DNA from 3 places in the Nocardiopsis nanhaiensis genome. Region 1 is predicted to be linked to each of the others. Evidence: predicted binding sites of a transcription regulator. Region 1 holds the regulator's gene; each other region holds the start of a gene.
What was found. Region 1 encodes LexA, which represses DNA repair genes until DNA is damaged. Its sites were predicted from a motif close to TCGAACANNTGTTCGA; they were not measured.
Positions count from the first base shown of each region.

Region 2: the regulator LexA is predicted to act here: its motif matches at 3,343-3,358, upstream of ACYVD1_RS21600 (DNA polymerase III subunit alpha).
Region 3: the regulator LexA is predicted to act here: its motif matches at 4,184-4,199, upstream of ACYVD1_RS18150 (DUF6504 family protein).

Region 1 covers NZ_BAAGZJ010000001.1:142,434-148,457, reverse strand. The annotation lists gene ACYVD1_RS00680 (vitamin B12-dependent ribonucleotide reductase) at 1-89, opposite strand, end outside; gene nrdR (transcriptional regulator NrdR) at 252-740, opposite strand; gene lexA (transcriptional repressor LexA) at 1,419-2,150, shown strand; gene ACYVD1_RS00665 (alpha/beta hydrolase family protein) at 2,234-3,352, shown strand; gene ACYVD1_RS00660 (hypothetical protein) at 3,392-4,111, opposite strand; gene ACYVD1_RS00655 (hypothetical protein) at 4,108-4,725, opposite strand; gene leuS (leucine--tRNA ligase) at 4,808-6,024, opposite strand, start outside.
Region 2 covers NZ_BAAGZJ010000048.1:40,198-46,221, forward strand. The annotation lists gene ACYVD1_RS21600 (DNA polymerase III subunit alpha) at 1-3,274, opposite strand, end outside; gene ACYVD1_RS21605 (GNAT family N-acetyltransferase) at 3,496-4,098, shown strand; gene rhaI (L-rhamnose isomerase) at 4,150-5,328, shown strand; gene ACYVD1_RS21615 (bifunctional aldolase/short-chain dehydrogenase) at 5,385-6,024, shown strand, end outside.
Region 3 covers NZ_BAAGZJ010000036.1:19,553-25,576, forward strand. The annotation lists gene ACYVD1_RS18130 (FAD-dependent monooxygenase) at 1-1,185, opposite strand, end outside; gene ACYVD1_RS18135 (amidohydrolase family protein) at 1,235-2,272, opposite strand; gene ACYVD1_RS18140 (hypothetical protein) at 2,491-2,817, opposite strand; gene ACYVD1_RS18145 (GNAT family N-acetyltransferase) at 3,121-3,702, shown strand; gene ACYVD1_RS18150 (DUF6504 family protein) at 3,809-4,096, opposite strand; gene ACYVD1_RS18155 (serine/threonine-protein kinase) at 4,440-6,024, shown strand, end outside.

The DNA.
Region 1 (6,024 bases):
CCCTCGGCCGTGAAGACCCGCTTCATCTTGAGGCCCTTGCGGGGCCCCTTGCCCTTGCGCCCCGCTGGGCCGCTGGTGGTTTCGGTCATGGTGGCGTCTCCCCGAAAATGCTCTTCGTGCGCGGACCGGAGGTGACCGCGCGGGCGTACTTGAAGGTCGGGGTGGTGCGGGCACGGTGGCGTGCTCTGTCGTCCCGTGTCAGACCACCCTGGGGCGGCTGGTCCCGGCGGCGCGCTCGACGCGCGGGGGCGCTACCCGGTGGAAGTCGTGTCGACCGCGGGAGTCTCCTCGTCCTCGCGGTCCTGGCGCAGGCTGGCGATCTCGGACTCGAAGTCGGCCAGGCTCTCGAAGCCCCGGTAGACGCTGGCGAAGTGCAGGTAGGCGACTTCGTCCAGGTCGCGCATCGGGCCGAGGATGGCGAGGCCGATCTCGTTGGCGGGCACCTCGGCCACGCCCCGGCCCCGGATCTCCTCCTCGACCTTCTGGCCGAGTTTGGCGAGGGCGTCCTCGGAGACCGGGCGGCCCTGGCAGGCTCGGCGCACCCCGGCGATGATCTTGGTACGGCTGAAGGGTTCGGTGACTCCGGAGCGCTTGGCGACCATCAGCAGGACGGTCTCCTGTGTGGTGAACCGGCGCTCGCAGACCGGGCAGGACCGCCGACGCCGGATGGCCGCGCCGTCATCGGTGGATCTGCTGTCGATCACCCGGGTGTCCGGATGGCGGCAGAACGGACAGTGCATCCCGGTTCACCTGCTTCCCTCTACCCGAACAACAACCCGTGACTCTACTAAACCACAACTTCTGGCCTGCTACCCCATGGGCAACACCAGATGTTGTGGTCGAACTTATGACCCCTGCGGCGTGTGCCGCAACCTTCCCCGCGGCGCGTTCCGCACACGACACGGCACCGCGACCGACGGGCCGCGATCGGGACACGGGAAGACGGGGCTCGGAGGCTTTCGGCACTGGGAGCCGCCTCCAAGGATAGAGGGCTGGGGCACCTGGCCTTCCGGACACCACACCCGCGGCATCGACCGGACCCCGCCCCACATGGGCCTTTCCGGCATCGGCACCCTCAGGACGCGGACGCGAGACGAACCCCATACCGGCCGGCGACCGGCCGGAGCACACTTCCCTGAAGATCGAGCCGGATCCTCTTGTGCCATTCGGGAGACAACGACGGGTGAACACGTGTACACACATAAGCGGGACCCGCCGGAAACGGGGATCGGAAATCCTCGGCAATACCCTGCGGACGCTCGAACGCTTGTTTGATATCACCGTGTGCAACGACTAATGTTGAGCTTGACTTAACGCCGGATTCGCCACCCCGTGGACCACCAGGTCGGCGCGGTCGCGGGTCGGCACTGGCCACGCTTGCAGGCCCTGACCGAACCGAATGCCGAGGAGGCCCGGCCGTGCCGGAGGAGAATCCCGGAGCCGTCGGCTCCGGACCCACCACTGTTCTTTCGCCCGTGGGTGGCACGGGCACTGACACGCCCGACTCCCCCAAACTCACCGCGCGCCAGCAGAGCGTTCTCAACTGCATTCAGCGGTACGTCCGGGAGCGGGGCTATCCGCCGTCCATCCGGGAGATCGGTGACACGGTCGGCCTGTCCAGCCCGTCCAGCGTGGCGCACCAGCTCAAGGTCCTCCAGCGCAAGGGCTACCTGCACCGGGACCAGAACCGGCCGCGCGCCGTCGAGCTGCGCAGGCCCGGCCGCGATACCGGGCAGTCCCTTACCCCGGAGGAGCTCACCGCTGAGTCCACCCGCGCGGCCTCGGTGCCGCTGGTCGGCCGGATCGCCGCCGGTGGGCCGATCCTGGCCGAGGAGGCAGTCGAGGACGTGCTCGCCCTGCCCCGCCAGCTCGTCGGCGAGGGGCGCCTGTTCATGCTCACCGTGGTCGGTGACTCCATGATCGACGCCGCCATCACCGACGGTGACATGGTGGTGATCCGCCAGCAGCAGGACGCGGAGAACGGCGACATCGTGGCGGCGCTGCTGGATGACGAGGCGACCGTGAAGGTGCTGCACCGCGACAAGGACGGGCACGCCTGGCTGATGCCCCGCAACGAGGCCTACGAACCGATCAGCGGCGACGACGCGACCATCCTCGGCAAGGTCGTCACCGTGATGCGCCGGGTCTGAGCCCCGACCGTGCGGCGGGGGCGGTGCCCCGCCGCCAGCACGTGAGCGACGGGGGCGGTCGGCGGGCCGATACGCTGAAAGGCGTGTCGACACCTGCCACCGCCTCCGCGCACCGCCCACCGTGCACCAGCGGCCGCGCCCGCTCACTCCTGCCCGCGCCCCGCGTCCTCCTGTCCGCGGCCGTGGCCGCCGCGACGCTGTTCGCCACGGCCTGCATGCCCACGGAGGACGGTCCGGAACTGCCCGGCGCGGCCGGGGACGAGCGCGAGGTCTCCTTCGAGGGCGCCGGGCTCACCGTCCCCGGTACCTTCACCTCCCCCGCGGAGGGCCGGGACGGCACCGTCCCCGGGGCGCTCATCATCTCCGGCAGCGGGCCCACCGACCGGGACGGCAACGGTCCGGAACGTCCCGAGGCCGACACCAACCTCAACCTCTCCCGTGTCCTCACCGGCGCCGGGGTGGCCACGCTGCGCTACGACAAGTTGGGCAGCGGCGACGAGGCGGACATGGACGAGTCCCAACAGGCGGCCATGGAGGGCGCGGTGGATCCGCTCGTCTTCGACGAGCAGATGGTCGCTGCCTACCAGGAGCTGCTCTCCCAGCCCGAGGTCGACCCTGAGCGCACCGTCGTCCTGGGACACAGCGAGGGTGCGCTGTTCGCGCTGCGCGCCCACGACCTCTTGGACGCTGATCCCGCACTGGTACTGGCTGCCCCTCCGGGCACCCGCATGTTGGACCTCATCGACCGCCAGGTCGCCGAGCAGGTCCGCATGGGTGAGGCCCAGGGCGGGCTCGAGGAGGCGGACGCCGTCGCGATGCTCTCCGACTCCCGGGCGGCCCGGGCCGCGATCCGCGCCGGTGAGGATCTGCCCGAGGAGGACGGGACCGGGCTCTTCAGCTCCGAGAGCGAGGAATTCCTCGCCTGGATCGACGACTTCGACCCGCCGGAGCTCGCCGAAGGGCTCCCGGGGGGCACCCCGGTGCTGGTCCTGTGGGGTGACGAGGACGCCCAGGTCAACCGTGCGGAGATCGATCGGCTCATGGAGGGCTTCGACGGCGCCGAGCGGGTGGACCTGGCCGGGGTGGACCACGTCCTGCGCGAGTACGACGACTCCCCGGGTGCGGCCGCGCTGGACGCCGACCGCGCCTTTTCGCCGGAGGTCGCCCCGGCCGTGGAGGACTTCGTCGACGGCCTCTGGTAGACCCTCGGTAGGCCCGGCGTGGCTCCGGCCCGATCGGTCCTACTCTGACTCGGGCAGCTCGTCGACGACGGCCTCTGCGAGGCGCTGCGCTTCCCCGGCTGCGACGTCGCCGTCCACCGAGCCGACCGCGTCGTAGTCGGTGGCGGCCGTGTAGCAGGACTCCACGTACAGGTTGGAGACCCGGGTGCCGACGCAGCCCACCTCGAAGGTGCCTTCCTCGACCCAGCTCAGGGCCTCGTCGCCCAGCCCTTCGACGGGTTCGGATCCGTTGCCGTCGGCGGTGTCGTGCAGGGTGTCGGCGGCGGTCTCTTCGCCGCCCTCCACGGGTGCGGCCACCAGTACGAGGGTGGCGGCCGCGGGGACCGAGTCACCCGATCCTTCCGGGGTGGCCCAGCGGCACTGCCAGCCCTCCCCGAAGGTGTCCTGGACGGTGCCGATGGTCTCCTCGATCTCCGCCTCATAGCCGGGCACGAGCTCCTCGAGGGTTTCGGTCTCCCCGATGTCGCACTCGGGTGCGGCTTCGAAGTCGCCGCGCTCCACCCCGTTGGCCAGGAGGTACCAGGCGAGCCACGCGGCCAGGCCCAGCGCCACCACCAGCAGGATGATCAGGAGGGTGATGGCGAGCCCGCGGCTCTGCGGCGGTGTGGCGCCGGGGTCGTCGGTCCGCGGTGCGGCCCCGGCCTGTGGAGTGGCGCCGTGCGGAGGCGAAGCGCCGTGCGGTGGCGTGGGTTCGGTCCCGTCCGGCGGTGGTGCGGTCACAGTGCCTCCCCGAGTCGGCCAGCGAAGGCCACGGTGGTGTCACGGGCCTCCTCGAAGGGCACGGGGTCTCCGCCGGAGACGCCCGAGTAGGAGACGCGGACCACCAGGTTGTCGGTGTGGAAGGCGAGCTCGGCGGCACCGGGGACCTGGCCGCGCCAGACCTCGCCGTCGATCCCGGCGTCGGGGTCGACGGGTTCACCGCGCGGGGGAACCACCGCGCCCCGGGCCTCGGCGGCGGATGCGTCACCGGTGACGGCGGGTTCGGCGGAGGGGTCGGTGAAGCGCGCGGACAGGTCCACGCGCAGGACGCCCTGTACGCCGTCGTCCTGCCCCGCCGAGGTCCACACGCAGGCGGTGTTCTCTCCGCCAGCCAGAGGCCCGTTCCCGGTCGACTCAAGGACCGCCTCGGGTACGGCTTCGGCGACGGCTTCCTCGGGTACCTCCCCGCACACGGGTGCAGCGGTGTGGACGTCACCGCTGTGGGGTTCGTCGGGGTCGTCCCCGGCGAACCAGAGACCACCGCCGATGGCCGCGCCGGAGAGCACCACAGCACCCGCGCCGATGATCACCGCTCGCGTCCAGGGGCGGGGTTCACCGCCCGTCGCAGAGCCCACCCGGCCACCGCCTCCCAGTCCGTTGTCACGCCACAGTAAGGGGGCGACGGCCGCCCTCGCGACCACCGCCCCGCGCGGCGGGTCAGCCGACGACGATGTTCACCAGCTTGGGTGCCCGGACCACGACCTTGCGGACCGTCTTGCCGGCGATGAAGTTCTGTGCCTTCTCCGAGGCCAGGGCCAGCCGCTCCAATTCGTCGGGGTCGATGTCGGGCGCGACGGACAGCTTGTCGCGGACCTTGCTCTGCACCTGGACCACGCAGGTCACGGACTCCTGGACCAGCAGGGCCGGGTCGGCCTCGGGCCAGTTGCCCACGGCGACCGTACCGGTGTGGCCCAGCTTCTCCCAGCCCTCTTCGGCGACGTAGGGCGCGAAGAGGGACAGGGCGACGGCCACGAACTCGGCGGCCTCGCGGACCGCCGGATCGGCGGCGCCGGGCCCGGAGTCGATCGCCTTGCGGGTGGCCGAGACCAGCTCCATGCAGCGCGCGATGGCGACGTTGAAGCGGCGGTCCTCGACCAGGCCGGTGATCTGGTCGATCATGCGGTGGGTGAAGCTGCGCAACTCGGTGTCGCCCTCGGCGAAGTCGATCCCGGGTGCGCTGGCCGCCCCGGCCTCGCCCATCACCCGGTAGGCACGGTTGAGGAACTTGCTCGCGGCGACGACGGACACGTCGGCCCAGTCCACGTCCTCCTCGGGCGGGGAGGCGAACAGCATGGTCAGCCGGACCGCGTCCACCCCGTAGAGGTCGATCTCGTCGCCCAGGTCGACGCCGTTGCCCAGCGACTTGGACATCGCCCTGCCCTGGTTGATGACCTGGCCCTGGTTGGTCAGGCGGCGGAAGGGCTCGGTGAAGTTCACCATGCCCATGTCGTACAGGACCTTGGTGAAGAACCGCGCGTACATCAGGTGCAGGGTCGCGTGTTCCTTACCGCCGATGTAGTGGTCGACGGGGCCCCACTTGTTGACGGCCTCGGTGTCGAAGGGCGCGGTGTCCAGGTGCGCGGAGACGTAGCGCAGGAAGTACCAGGACGAGTCGACGAAGGTGTCCATGGTGTCGGTGTCGCGCTCGGCCGCACCGCCGCAGGAGGGGCAGTCGACGTTCACCCAGTCCTTGGCCGCGGCCAGCGGCGAGATGCCCTTGGGGGCCAGTTCGGCGCCCTTGAGGTCGGGCAGGGTGACCGGCAGCTGGTCGTCGGGGACCGGTACCTCACCGCAGGAGGGGCAGTGGATGATCGGGATCGGTGTGCCCCAGTAGCGCTGGCGGGACAGCAGCCAGTCGCGCAGGCGGAAGTTCA
Region 2 (6,024 bases), on a different contig from region 1:
GGAGCAGCGCCGCGGCCAACCCCTCCCTGCCCTCCTCCGACCAGGCACGGTCGAGGACGTGCAGGTCGTGGACGTCCTCGACGGTGAGGGTAGCCAGCCCCGAGCCCTTCGCCCGGCGCACCCGGCCGCGCACGGCCATCAGCCAGGAACCGAACAGCGGGGCTGCGGCCCGCCCCTGGGCGGACTCGAACAGGGCCAGGTCCACCAGGCCCGTGCCGTCGTCCAGGGTGGCGAAGACGATCCGCTGGCCCGAACGCACGGCGGGGGTCTGCGTGGCCACCTTCACCCCCGCCACCAGGACCTCCCGGCCCTCGGCGACCCGGTTCAGGTCGCGGGCGCGCACCAGGCGGTGCCCGGCGGCCAGGGCGGCGAGCAGTTCCTCGTGCCCGTCGATCAGGTGGCGGCTGGTCTCGTAACCCAGCACCTCCAGCTCGTCGGCGACCCGTTCGGCGGCGGTGGTCGGCGGCAGCGAACCCTGGGCGGGGGTGGCCCCTTCCACCGCCAGCGGCAGCTGGCCCGGGGCGGTTCGGTCGCCGTCCCCGCCCCCGCGGCCGCCTCGGTGCGCACGGTTCCAGGCGCTGGCCTGCAAGAGGAGGTCGCGCCGGTCGGGTGCGCCGGGACCGGTGCCGACCCCGTGCAGGGCGTCGAAGGCGCCCACCCGCACCAGGTGGTCCAGCACGTCCCGGGAGGGGCGGGCCCGGCGGGCGGTATCGGTGAGGGAGGTGAAGGGCCGTTCGGTCAGGAGGCGCTCCACCTCGGCCGAGGTGATCCCGCGGACGTCGGAGAGCGAGGCGCGCACGCCCCAGTGGCCGTCGTCGACGCGCTCGACCCGCCAGGAGGAGCCGGACCGGTTGACGTCCACGCCCAGGAGCGGAACGCCGTGGCGCCGGGCGTCGGCGACCAGGACCCGGCGCGGGTACATGCCGGGGTCGTGGGTGAGGATCCCCGCGTAGAAGGCGGCCGGGTGGTGCCGCTTGAGCCAGGCCGACTGGTAGGCGGGTACGGCGAAGGCCACCGCGTGGGCGCGGCAGAACCCGAAGGCCCCGAACGAGCTCACCAGCTCCCAGACCAGGTCCACGGTCTCCCGGGAGTGCCCGCAGTCCAGGGCCATGGTGGTGAAGTCCTGCCGTGCTTCGGCGAGCCCTCTTTCGGTGGCGAGCTGGCGGCGCATCACCTCGGCCCGGTCCAGGCCGCAGGCGGTCATGGCGTGGAACAGGGCGATGACCTGCTCGTGCCAGATCACCACCCCGCCGGTCTCGGTGAGGATGTCGGACACCACCGGGGTGGGTATCTCGACCGGCTCCCCGGAGCGGGCGGCGAGGTAGGGGGTGATCATGTCCCCGGCGACCGGTCCGGGCCGGAACAGGGAGATGTCGGCGGTCAGGTCGGCGAGGTCGCGGGGGCGCAGCCGGGAGACGAGCTCGCGCTGGCCGGGCGACTCGATCTGGAAGCAGCCCAGGGTGTCGGAGGCGGCGATCATCGCGTAGGTGGCCGCGTCGTCGGCGGGGATCTCCGCCAGGTCCAGGGACTCGTCACCGGTGCGCTCGATCTCGTCACGGGTGTGCGCCATGGCGGACTGCATGCGCACCCCGATCACGTCGAGTTTGATGAACCCCATGGGCTCCACGCTCTCCTTGTCGAGCTGGACCATGGGGTGGCCGGACAGGGTGGGTTCGAGGGGGATCCGGTCGCGCAGGGTGGCGTCGGAGACCACGAGGCCGCAGGGGTGCATGGCGGTGTGCCGGGGCAGCCCGTCCAGGCGTTCGGCCAGGCGGAACAGCTCCCGGGTGGCGGGGCCGTCCAGCCCCGAACCCTCATAGCCGCGCAGCTCGGGCAGTTCCCGCGCGGCGTCGCGGATGCGCCCGGCCCGCACGTGCGGGAAGGCCTTGGCCAGCCGGTCGATCTCCGCCGGGGGGATGCGCAGCGCCGAGCCGACGTCGCGGATCGCGCTGCGGGCGCGGTAGGTCTCCATCATCGACACGCACGCGGTGCCGTCCGGGTAGCCGCCGAACACCGCCTCGTAGGCCTCCAGCCTGCGTGCCGACTCCACGTCCAGGTCGATGTCGGGAAGTCCGGTGCGGCTCTGGCTGAGGAAGCGCTCCATCAGCAGGCCGTGGTCGAGGGGGTTGACCTCGGAGATGCCCACCAGGTGGTTGACCAGGCTGCCGGTGCCCGATCCGCGGATGGAGCAGCGGATGCCCTTGTCCCGGATACGGGTGGCGACGTCGGTGACGGTGAGGAAGTAGGCGGACAGGCGCTTGCGTTCGATGATGTCCAGTTCGTGCGCGAGGCGGCTCCGGGCGCGCGGGTCGCGGTCCAGCCCGAGCCGGTGCAGGCCGTCCTCGCAGGCGCGCAGGAGGCCCTCGCTGGCGTTGGGCACGTCCGGGAGGTGGACGCGGTCCATACCGAGGTCGGCCCCGGGGTCCAGGGCGCAGGAGGCGGCCAGGGCGTTGGTGTGGGCGATCAGGCGCCGGGCCCGGCCGGTATCGCCGCCGCACAGGCGTTCGGCCACGGCCAGCATCTCGTCCAGACCGGTGAGGTAGGCGCGGTCGCCGGCGGGCCCGGTCGGGGCACCTCGGAGCGTGCGGCGGCGGGCCTCGTCCAGGATGTGCGCGACCTCGGCGTCCTCCGCCTTCGGGTAGCGGGCGGCGTTGGTGAGCACGGCCAGGGTGTGGGTCTCGGCGGCCAGGGTGAGCAGGCCGCGGGCGGTGCGCCGCTGTTCGGGCAGGCCGTGGTCGAACACCTCCACCGCGATCTCGCAGGTGGCCCGCCAGCGGTCGAGCAGGCGGCGGGCGTGGCCGGGGCGTTCGGCGGCGATGGCCCGCCCCACGTCGGAGCGGGGACCCAGCAGGACCACGACCCCAGCGGCCCCGGCGGCCACGTCCTCAAGGGTCAGGGCGGGGGTTTCGGGGGCCTCGGGGCGCGGTGTGTGGGCCCGGGTGACGAGTCGGCACAGGCTGGCCCATCCCTGGGAGCCCCGGGCCAGGGCCGTGACCCGGCCTGTGGGGGAGGAGGGCCCGGACGCGGGTGCGGGCTCGGCGGGGACCAGCGCGAGGTCGCAGCCGAGCACGGGCCGGACCCCGGTGCGCTGGCAGGCGCGGACGTGGTCGACCACCCCGTACACGCCGTCGCGGTCGGTGAGGGCGAGGACCTCCTGGCCGAGTTCGGCGGCGCGTTCCACCAGGGCGGCGGGCGGGTGGGTGCCGTGCCTGGTGGAGAAGGAGGACACGGAGTTCAGGTGGACGAAGTCCGTGTGCTCACCGCCGAGCGGCATCTGCTGGTCCTCCCCGTGGGACGGTGCGCTGCGGCCGGTGTCGCGCCGGCGGGGAAGAGGCAGCCGTGTCGAACTGGTGTGCGAATTCTAGCCCAGAAAGAGCGGTGGTCGCGCCTCTGGCCTGGGTAAACACGGTCGGGGGAGGGTTGGAAGGCCCGTGTGGCGGCGGTTTCCGGGGTGGGGGGATGACCGGTTCGGTCAGCTGCGGAACAATCCCGGGCATGAGCGATGTACACGTGCGCCCGGCCACCCCTCAGGACCTGAACGCCGTCGCCGCACTGCGCTGGTGGTGGATGCGGGAGAACCACGGAGAGCCCGATGTCCCCCTCGACGATTTCGTGCCCCGGTTCGTCGACTGGGGGAAGCGCAACGCCGATTCCCACCACTGCTTCATCGCGGTTCTGCGCGGCACGGTCATCGGTATGGCGTGGTTGGCCGTCACCCGGCGCGTTCCGTTTCCCGGCGAGTTCGAGCGGGCCTCGGGGGACGTGCAGTGCGTGTACGTGCTGCCGGAGCACCGTGACGGCGGCGTGGGCGGCCTGATGGTCGAGGCGGTGCTGGAGCTGGCCCGCGAGTCCGGGGTGGGGCGGGTGACCGTCCACTCCAGCGACCGGGCCGTCTCCGCCTACGCCCGCCACGGGTTCGCGGTGTCCCGCGCCTGCTGCAGGCCGAGCCGGGTGCGGCCCCCGTGTCTTAGCGTCGGCGCCGAAGCCGGTCTGAGAAAAAACGATTCAAGCACGTGTTGTCCCCATGTCCTGCAACAACACAGGGCAGATATTGACATGCTCCGCGGCGCACGAGTAAGTTCAGGCCAACTTCACTGAAACGATTCAATTCACTTGGATCCCCGGCCGTCGAACCGAACGGAGACCCCCGTGGCACCTTCCTCAGACCGCCGCGCCGAGGCCCTGGACACCCTGCGGCGCCAACACATCGAGCTGCCCTCCTGGGCCTTCGGAAACTCGGGCACCCGGTTCAAGGTCTTCGGCCAACCGGGGGTGCCCCGCGACCCCTGGGAGAAGATGGCCGACGCCGCAGAGGTCCACCGCCTGACGGGCGTGGCCCCGACGGTCGCGCTCCACATCCCCTGGGACAAGGTGGACGACTACGGGGCCTTGGCCGCATACGCGCGCGAGGCCGGGATCGGTATCGGCACGATCAACTCCAACGTCTTCCAGGACGACGACTACAAGCTCGGCAGCGTCACCAACCCCGACCCCAAGGTCCGCCGCAAGGCCACGAACCACCTGCTGGACTGCGTGGACGTCATGGACGCCACAGGCTCGCGCGACCTCAAGCTCTGGTTCTCCGACGGCACCAACTACCCCGGTCAGGACGACCTGCGCGCGCGCCAGGACCGGCTGGCCGAAGCGCTCTCCGAGGTGTACGCCCGCTTGGGCGCGCATCAGCGGATCCTGTTGGAGTACAAGCTCTTCGAGCCCGCCTTCTACGCCACCGACGTGCCCGACTGGGGCACCGCCTACGCGCACTGCCTCGAACTCGGCGAGCGGGCGGTGGTGTGCGTGGACACCGGGCACCACGCGGCGCACACCAACATCGAGTTCATCGTCGCCTTCCTGCTGCGGGCCGGGAAGCTCGGCGCCTTCGACTTCAACTCCCGCTTCTACGCCGACGACGACCTCATGGTGGGCGCGGCCGACCCCTTCCAGCTCTTCCGCATCATGTACGAGGTCGCGCGGGGCGGTGGCCTGGCCGCCGATACCGAGGTCGCCTTCATGCTCGACCAGTGCCACAACATCGAGCCCAAGGTCGCCGGGCAGATCCGCTCGGTCATGAACGTCCAGGAGGCCACGGCCAAGGCCCTGCTCGTGGACGGTGAGGCCCTGGACGCGGCCCAGTACGAGGGTGACGTGCTCGGCGCCAACGCCGTGCTCATGGACGCCTACAACACCGACGTGCGCCCCCTCCTCGCCGGCCTCCGCGAGGACCAGGGCCTGGAGCCCGACCCCATGGCGGCGCACGCCGCCTCCGGCTACGTGGAGCGGGTCAGCGCCGAGCGCGTGGGCGGAACCCAGGCCGGGTGGGGTGCGTGAACGACCACCCCGCGCCAGCCACCCCGCCCCACTCCAGGACCGCACAGGGAGACACCGTGCCCGACCCCGTCGTCACCGAGCTCATCGAGCGCAGCAACACCCTTGGCGCCGATCCGCGCAACACCAACTTCGCCGGGGGCAACACCTCCGCCGCCGGCGCCGCCACCGACCCCGTCACCGGACAGGACGTCGACCTGCTGTGGGTCAAGGGCTCCGGCGGGGACCTGGGCACCCTCACCGAAGAAGGACTCTCGGTCCTGCGGCTGGACCGGCTGCGCGCCTTGGTCGACGTCTACCCGGGCGAGGAGCGCGAGGACGAGATGGTCGCCGCCTTCGACCACTGCCTCTTCGGCAAGGGCGGCGCCGCACCCTCCATCGACACCGCCATGCACGGCCTGGTCCGCTCCGCCCACGTGGACCACCTGCACCCCGACTCCGGGATCGCCCTGGCCACGGCGGCCGACGGCGAGCGCCTCACCCGGGAGTGCTTCGGCGACCGCGTGGTGTGGGTGCCTTGGCGCCGCCCCGGTTTCCAGCTCGGCCTGGACATCGCCGCCATCGCCGAGGAGAACCCGAACGCCATCGGCGCGGTCCTGGGCGGCCACGGCATCACCGCCTGGGCAGACACCAGCGAACAGTGCCAGGCCAACTCGCTGGAGATCATCCGCACCGCGGAGGCCTTCATCGCCGAGCGCG
Region 3 (6,024 bases), on a different contig from region 1:
TTGTTCGAGGTCGGCTCGCTCTGCGAGCCGGGTCCGGACCCGCTGCCCCTCCGCGGTATCGTCCGTGATCTCCGGTTCCCAGAGCGAGCGCCAGGCGCGCCTTCCCTTAGCAGCCTTGCGGGAGGCCGCGACATTGCGGATACCGATGGGGCGCCGTTCGGCTTCGTATGAGTCGAGGAGGTGCTCGCCGCCCCACCCTTGGAGGACGGCCGCCAGCTTCCACCCCAGGTCACTCGCGTCACCGGCCCCCGTGTTCATCCCGAGGCCACCCGTGGGGATGACCAGGTGGACCGCGTCGCCCGCCATCAGGACCCTGCCCTGGCGGTAGCGCTCGGCGACCATGAGCCGCTGGCGCCATTTGCCGACGTAGAGGGTCTCGTAGGAGACGTCCATCCCTACGATTTCCTCGAAGAGGCGCGGCATCTCCTCGTCGGATTCAACCGTGGCGTGCAGGGAGAAGTGCCTGGTGTCGTCCTGCACGATCAGGAAGGAGGACCGGTCGTCCGCCACGTGGTAGTGACGCCCCCGACCGATGGGGATTCTGTCGAAGAGGTCCTCGGAGTAGAACAGTGCCTGTCTGAGTTCCAACAGGGAGTCGCCTTCGAGATCGATCCCCAGCTCCCGGCGGACGGTACTCGCCGCTCCGTCGCACCCGACCAGGTAGTCGGAACCCATGCGTCGCAGCTGCCCGTCGGCTGAGACCACCGCGGCGGTCACGGAGTCCCCGTGGTCATCGAGGGAGACCAGTTCACTGTCGAACTCGACCTCCACCCCGGGGGTCTTGCGGGCCTCCTCAACGAGAAGTGGTTCCAGCGTGTATTGGGATATCAACTGGTACGGCTCTGCTGGTTCCGAACCGTCACGACAGGCCGCGCTACGCTCCTTGAGGGCATTCACCGAGGGGTACTCGTGGTGCACCAGCGGGGGTCTGGTGATATCGACGGCACATATGAAGACGTCCATCGGGATGTCGTTGTCCAAGCCAGCCTCACGGATACGCTCGGCGAGCCCTAGTCTGCGGTAGATCTCCATGGTCCGCGCGTTACAGCGCTCCATCTTCGGCAGGAAGCCAGGAGCGGGCCGTTTGTCTACGACACGGCAGGCGACGCCCTGCTGCCCCAGTTCGAGAGCCAGGGTCAGGCCGACCGGTCCCGCGCCGACGATCAACACCTGTGTGTGGTTCATCTGAGTACCTCCTGGGTTGGCAACCACAAGGCGACAGGGGCTCCCAGCCTCACTTCGTGACGTTCAACCCAAGGAGGCGGCTGACGTTCCCATGGAAGATCGCTTCGCGCTCGGTGTCACTGAGACCGATCTCTTCGAGGTTCTTGATCGTGGCGCGGATGTACCCCGGACCGCGCTCGGGGTCGTAAGGGCTGTCCGAGGAGAACAGCACGTGGTCGACGCCGTAGAAATCGATTGAGCACCGTAGCGCGTGCGCCGCACCGAACATAGCGGTGTCGGCGTACATCATCCGGAAGTAGTCGATCGGCCGCCTGGTCAGTTCGGCCCCCTCGATGTCGCCCTTCTGGTGCTCCGGGGTGCGGGCACCCAACTGGTCCCAGCCGGGTCCCACGCGGCCAGCGAAGTGGGGGACCATGCTGCCCCCGTGATGGATGAGCATCTTCAAGTCCGGGTAGCGCTCCAAGACCCCGGAGAAAACCATGCGGGCCATGAACGCCGAAAGGTCGTACTCCCAACCGAAGGTCCACCAGATCTCGTACTTGGACCGGTCCTCGGTCGGGTAGTCGGCCCACTCGGAGCTCCGACAAGGGTGAACCTGTAGGAGCTTTCCGAGCTCGGCGACCCGCGCATAGAAGGGATCGAAGACGGGCTGGTCCATCGGCTCATCGTTGACGTGGGTGTAGATCTGCGCGCCCAAGGCGCCCAGCTCTCCGACCGCGTAGTCGAGTTCCTCGACGGCGGCGTCGGGGTCGTCCATGGGGACACAGGCCGTGAACCCTACGAAGCGGTCCGGGTGCTTGCGGACGAGCTCCGCCATCGCCTCATTGCCGATCCGCGACATCTCCCTGGAGACCTTGGGCGAACCGAGGGTCTCGACCGGAGGCGCGGCGATATTGATGATCTGCCGGTAGTCGCCGAACTCGTCCATCTGCGCGAACCGAACGTCCATGTCGACCAGCGCCGGGATGTTGGAGACTCGTTTGCGCAGGTTACGCGCATGCGGGCCGACATCAAGCCGAAAAAACTGATCGTAGTACTCGCGCGGCATGAGGTGGCAGAAAGCGTCGATCTTCACGTAGTCGCCCATACGGCCTCCCACCGCTAGGGATACTCTCATAATATGAGAGTCAGTTTCTATATATTGATAGCCACCTTAGATAGACGCCTCCTTAACGTCAAGGGACACGACACGGGAGCCCACCCGACCACCCTGGAAGTGGACTGGGCCTGACGGCCGTTCACCAGATCGGCAGGCCCAGTCCACCGCTTTCCGCCCCACCCGAAGTTCGCCCGGCCGGGCGCCGGTCAGCCCGCCAGCAACCACTTCAAGGCCTCCACGGCCACGCGCTGAGTACCCGGTTCCCGTACGGCCACACGGAACCACTCCCGTACCAGCCCCGGAAAGGTGTCGCCGCGGCGAACCGCGATGCCGCGCGCCCCCAGCCTTGGCCTGAGTTCTTCCGCGTTGGGCGCTCTGACCAGCAGGAACGAGGCCTTCACAGCGGGGACGACGGACAGGCCGAGCCCGCTCAACGCCGCAGCGAGCTCTTCTCGGTGACCGGCCGTCGCCCTGGCCCAGGCGTCGGGCTGCGCCAAGGCTCTCGGGGCGCAGCACGCCTCGGTCGCAGCCAAAGCCGGGTCGGTGGCCCGGCACCGTGACTGGCTCTCCACGGAGTGCCCGGGGGGCGCCTTCGCCGAGGTGTTCGACACGGCGATCCGCCAGCGCGTGATCGACGGCTGGCGCTGACACGCGCTTTGACACCCCCCGGCACGCCCGTCCAGCACCCGTGTGTGCCGTCCGCCTGGGACGCCCACCGAAGACTGGGCCTGGCCCCGGCGGGCGGGAAGCCCGTTGTTCCACCCGGAACGCAGGCGCGTATGGTGATCCACGCCGGTGAGGCGCTGGCACGTCGAAGCACAGAGGGGACTCCCAACATGGCCACCGTTCAGAGCTCCCCGATCATGCCCGCGGTCATCCTCGAGACCGACCGCCTCCGTCTGCGCTCGATCCTCGAGCGCGACATCGACGACGTGTACGCCTCATGCGCGGACACCGAGCTGCAGCGCTGGATCCCGATCCCCGCCCCCGGGGAGGCCTACACCCGAGAGAACGCCGAGCAGTTCTGCCTGCACGTCGCACCGTCCGTCCGGACCGGCGGCGACGGCCAGCACTGGGCCGTAGTGGAAGCGGAGACCGACCGCTTCGTCGGGTCGGTGGCCCTGCTGCGCACGCAGTGGCCGGCCATGGTCACGGAGACCGGCTACTGGATCTCACCCTGGGGCCGTGGCCAGGGCTACGCCGCCGAGGCGGTCGTGGCCGTCTCCCGTTGGGCCATCGACCAGGGATTCCAGCGCGTGGAACTCAAGGCGGCCAGCGGGAACACCGCTTCGCGCCGGGTGGCCGAGTCCGCCGGGTTCGTCCGCGAGGGTGTGGAGCGCAACGCGATGCCGCTCCACAAGGGCCGTGCCGACTTGGCGGTGTACGGCCTCATCCCCTCCGACCTGGTCGGCCACTGACCTCATCGGCTGCCGACCCCGTCGATCTCCGGCCCCACCGGCCGCTGATGCCCTCCGGTGCTCTCCGGCCCGAAGCCAGCGGGGACCAACGGGAGGCGCGGGCCGCTCAACCCCAGACCCGGGAGAGCAGCCACTCCTCCGCGTTCGTGTCATGGCACAGTTCGTACACGCCCTGCGAGTAGGCGGACCCTGCCTCCACCCGCCAGTGCCTGCGCTCGGGCACCTGGGACCCCTCACCGGGTGTCCAGTCGCGGCGCAGAGTGACCCAGTAGTCGAGGATCCTGCGCACCCCGTAGACCCTGCCGTCCCAAGTGAAACGGGTGGGCCGCCCGTTGTCCTCCACGACCGTGACCTCCGCCCCGTAGTACCGCCCCACGACTGTTCCCCTCAACATCGACCCGCTCCTGTTTGCCTCAGCGTCCGGCCGCGCGGGAAGGCGCGCCGCCGGGTGGCCCGCCCGTGGGGAAGTACGGCCAGGCGTTCGAACACACATTCGAATGATAGCGAAGGTGAGGCTTCTAGGGAACTGTTTCCCCGTTTCCGGCATCACCTCAAATAGCACCGGCTCTCAGCACCAGCTCTGTCACCACCGGCACCACAGAGCGCCCCGGCCTCGGTCCCCCGCTCGGCCGCAGCCCACGCCCCGTCGGACCGAGGACCACCAGAACCTGTCCGCGTATCGGCATCGGTACGCTGATAAGCGCGAAACTCACGATCCATACAAGGGACCCCCAACTGTGACGTCCAACGGGCACGAAAGCGGCAAACCCCTACGCGCGGGGGACCCACGCGAACTCGACGGTTACCGCATCGTCAGCCGCCTCGGACGCGGTGGCATGGGCACCGTGTACCTCGCCAAGGACGCCACCGAGCGCTCCGTCGCCATCAAACTCATCCACCCGGACCTGGCGGACGACGAATCCTTCCGGCTGCGCTTCGCCCGAGAGGTGGACTCCGCCCGACGCGTCGCCCGCTTCTCCACCGCCGGGGTCATCGACGCCCGTTTGGAGGGCGAGCCCCTCTTCATCGCCTCCGAGTACGTGCCCGGCCCCAATCTCGACGAGGCGGTCCGCGGCGGAACACCGATGCACGGCGGCACTCTGGAGGGCCTGGCGATGGGGGTGGCGGCCGCGCTCACCGCCATCCACGGTTCGGGTATCGTCCACCGCGACCTCAAGCCGGCCAACGTCCTCCTCTCCCCTGTCGGCCCCAAGGTGATCGACTTCGGCATCGCCCGGGCCCTGGACGACACCGGTGGCGCGGTAACCCGGTCCAGCCAGCTCATGGGCACTCCCTCCTACATGGCACCCGAGCTGATCCTGGGCGAGCAGGCCACCGCGGCCGCGGACATCTTCGCCTGGGGCTGCCTGGTCACCTTCGCCGGGACCGGCAAGGCACCCTTCGACGCCGCCACGGTGCCCGCCGTCCTGCACAACATCTCCTCGGCACCGCCGAAACTGGACGGGCTCGACCCGAGCCTGTTCGACCTAGTGAGCTCCGCCCTCGACAAGGAGCCCGGGAACCGGCCCACCTCGCAGCAGATCCTGGCCCGGCTGACCGGCCAGTCGGAGCCGGAGGAGTCCGAGGTGCGGCGCACGATCAGCACCTCGTGGGCGCCGCCGAGCAGCGCCCCCGTGCCCGGCCTGCCACCCGAGGAAACCCAGGCGGGGCAGGGACAGGCACCCGCCGGTGGTTCCACCCCACCTGCCGGTCAGCCCACCGAGACCGGTGACCAGCCCACGCAGGCCGGCGTTCAGTCCACCCAGGCGCATCCGCCGGCACCGCACGACCCGCAGATGCCACCTCCTCAGCAGGGCAAGCCCTACCCCCCGGGAAACGCTCCCCAGCAGGGCCAGTTCCACAACCCGAACCTGCCGCCCCAGCAGGGCATGGGGCAGGGCGGCCCTGGTCCGCAGGGACCGCACAGCCACTACCCCCAGGGCCCGTACGGTCCGAGCGGCGGTCAACCGCCCGTTCCGCGGTCCCAGCAGATGGGACACCCCCCACACGGGCAGTCGCCAGCCCATGGCCAGGCGGTCTTCGGAGCACAGGGCGGCTCGGGCGGCCCCGGCCAGCCCCCGACCGCTCAAACCGCTGCCAACGGGGCCGACGGGTCCGCCGGTGGGCGGCGCAGACTGGTGCTCATCGGCGGCGCGGCGGCCGCGGTGGTGCTGCTGATCGGTGTGGGAGCCACGGCTCTGTTGTCCGGTTCGGAGGCTACTCCCGAGGACATCACCAGCATCTACGCCACCGATTTCGCCACCGATCCCGACTGGATCAGCAACCGTTCCTTCGACCAGGGCGACCCCGAGGACTCGGACG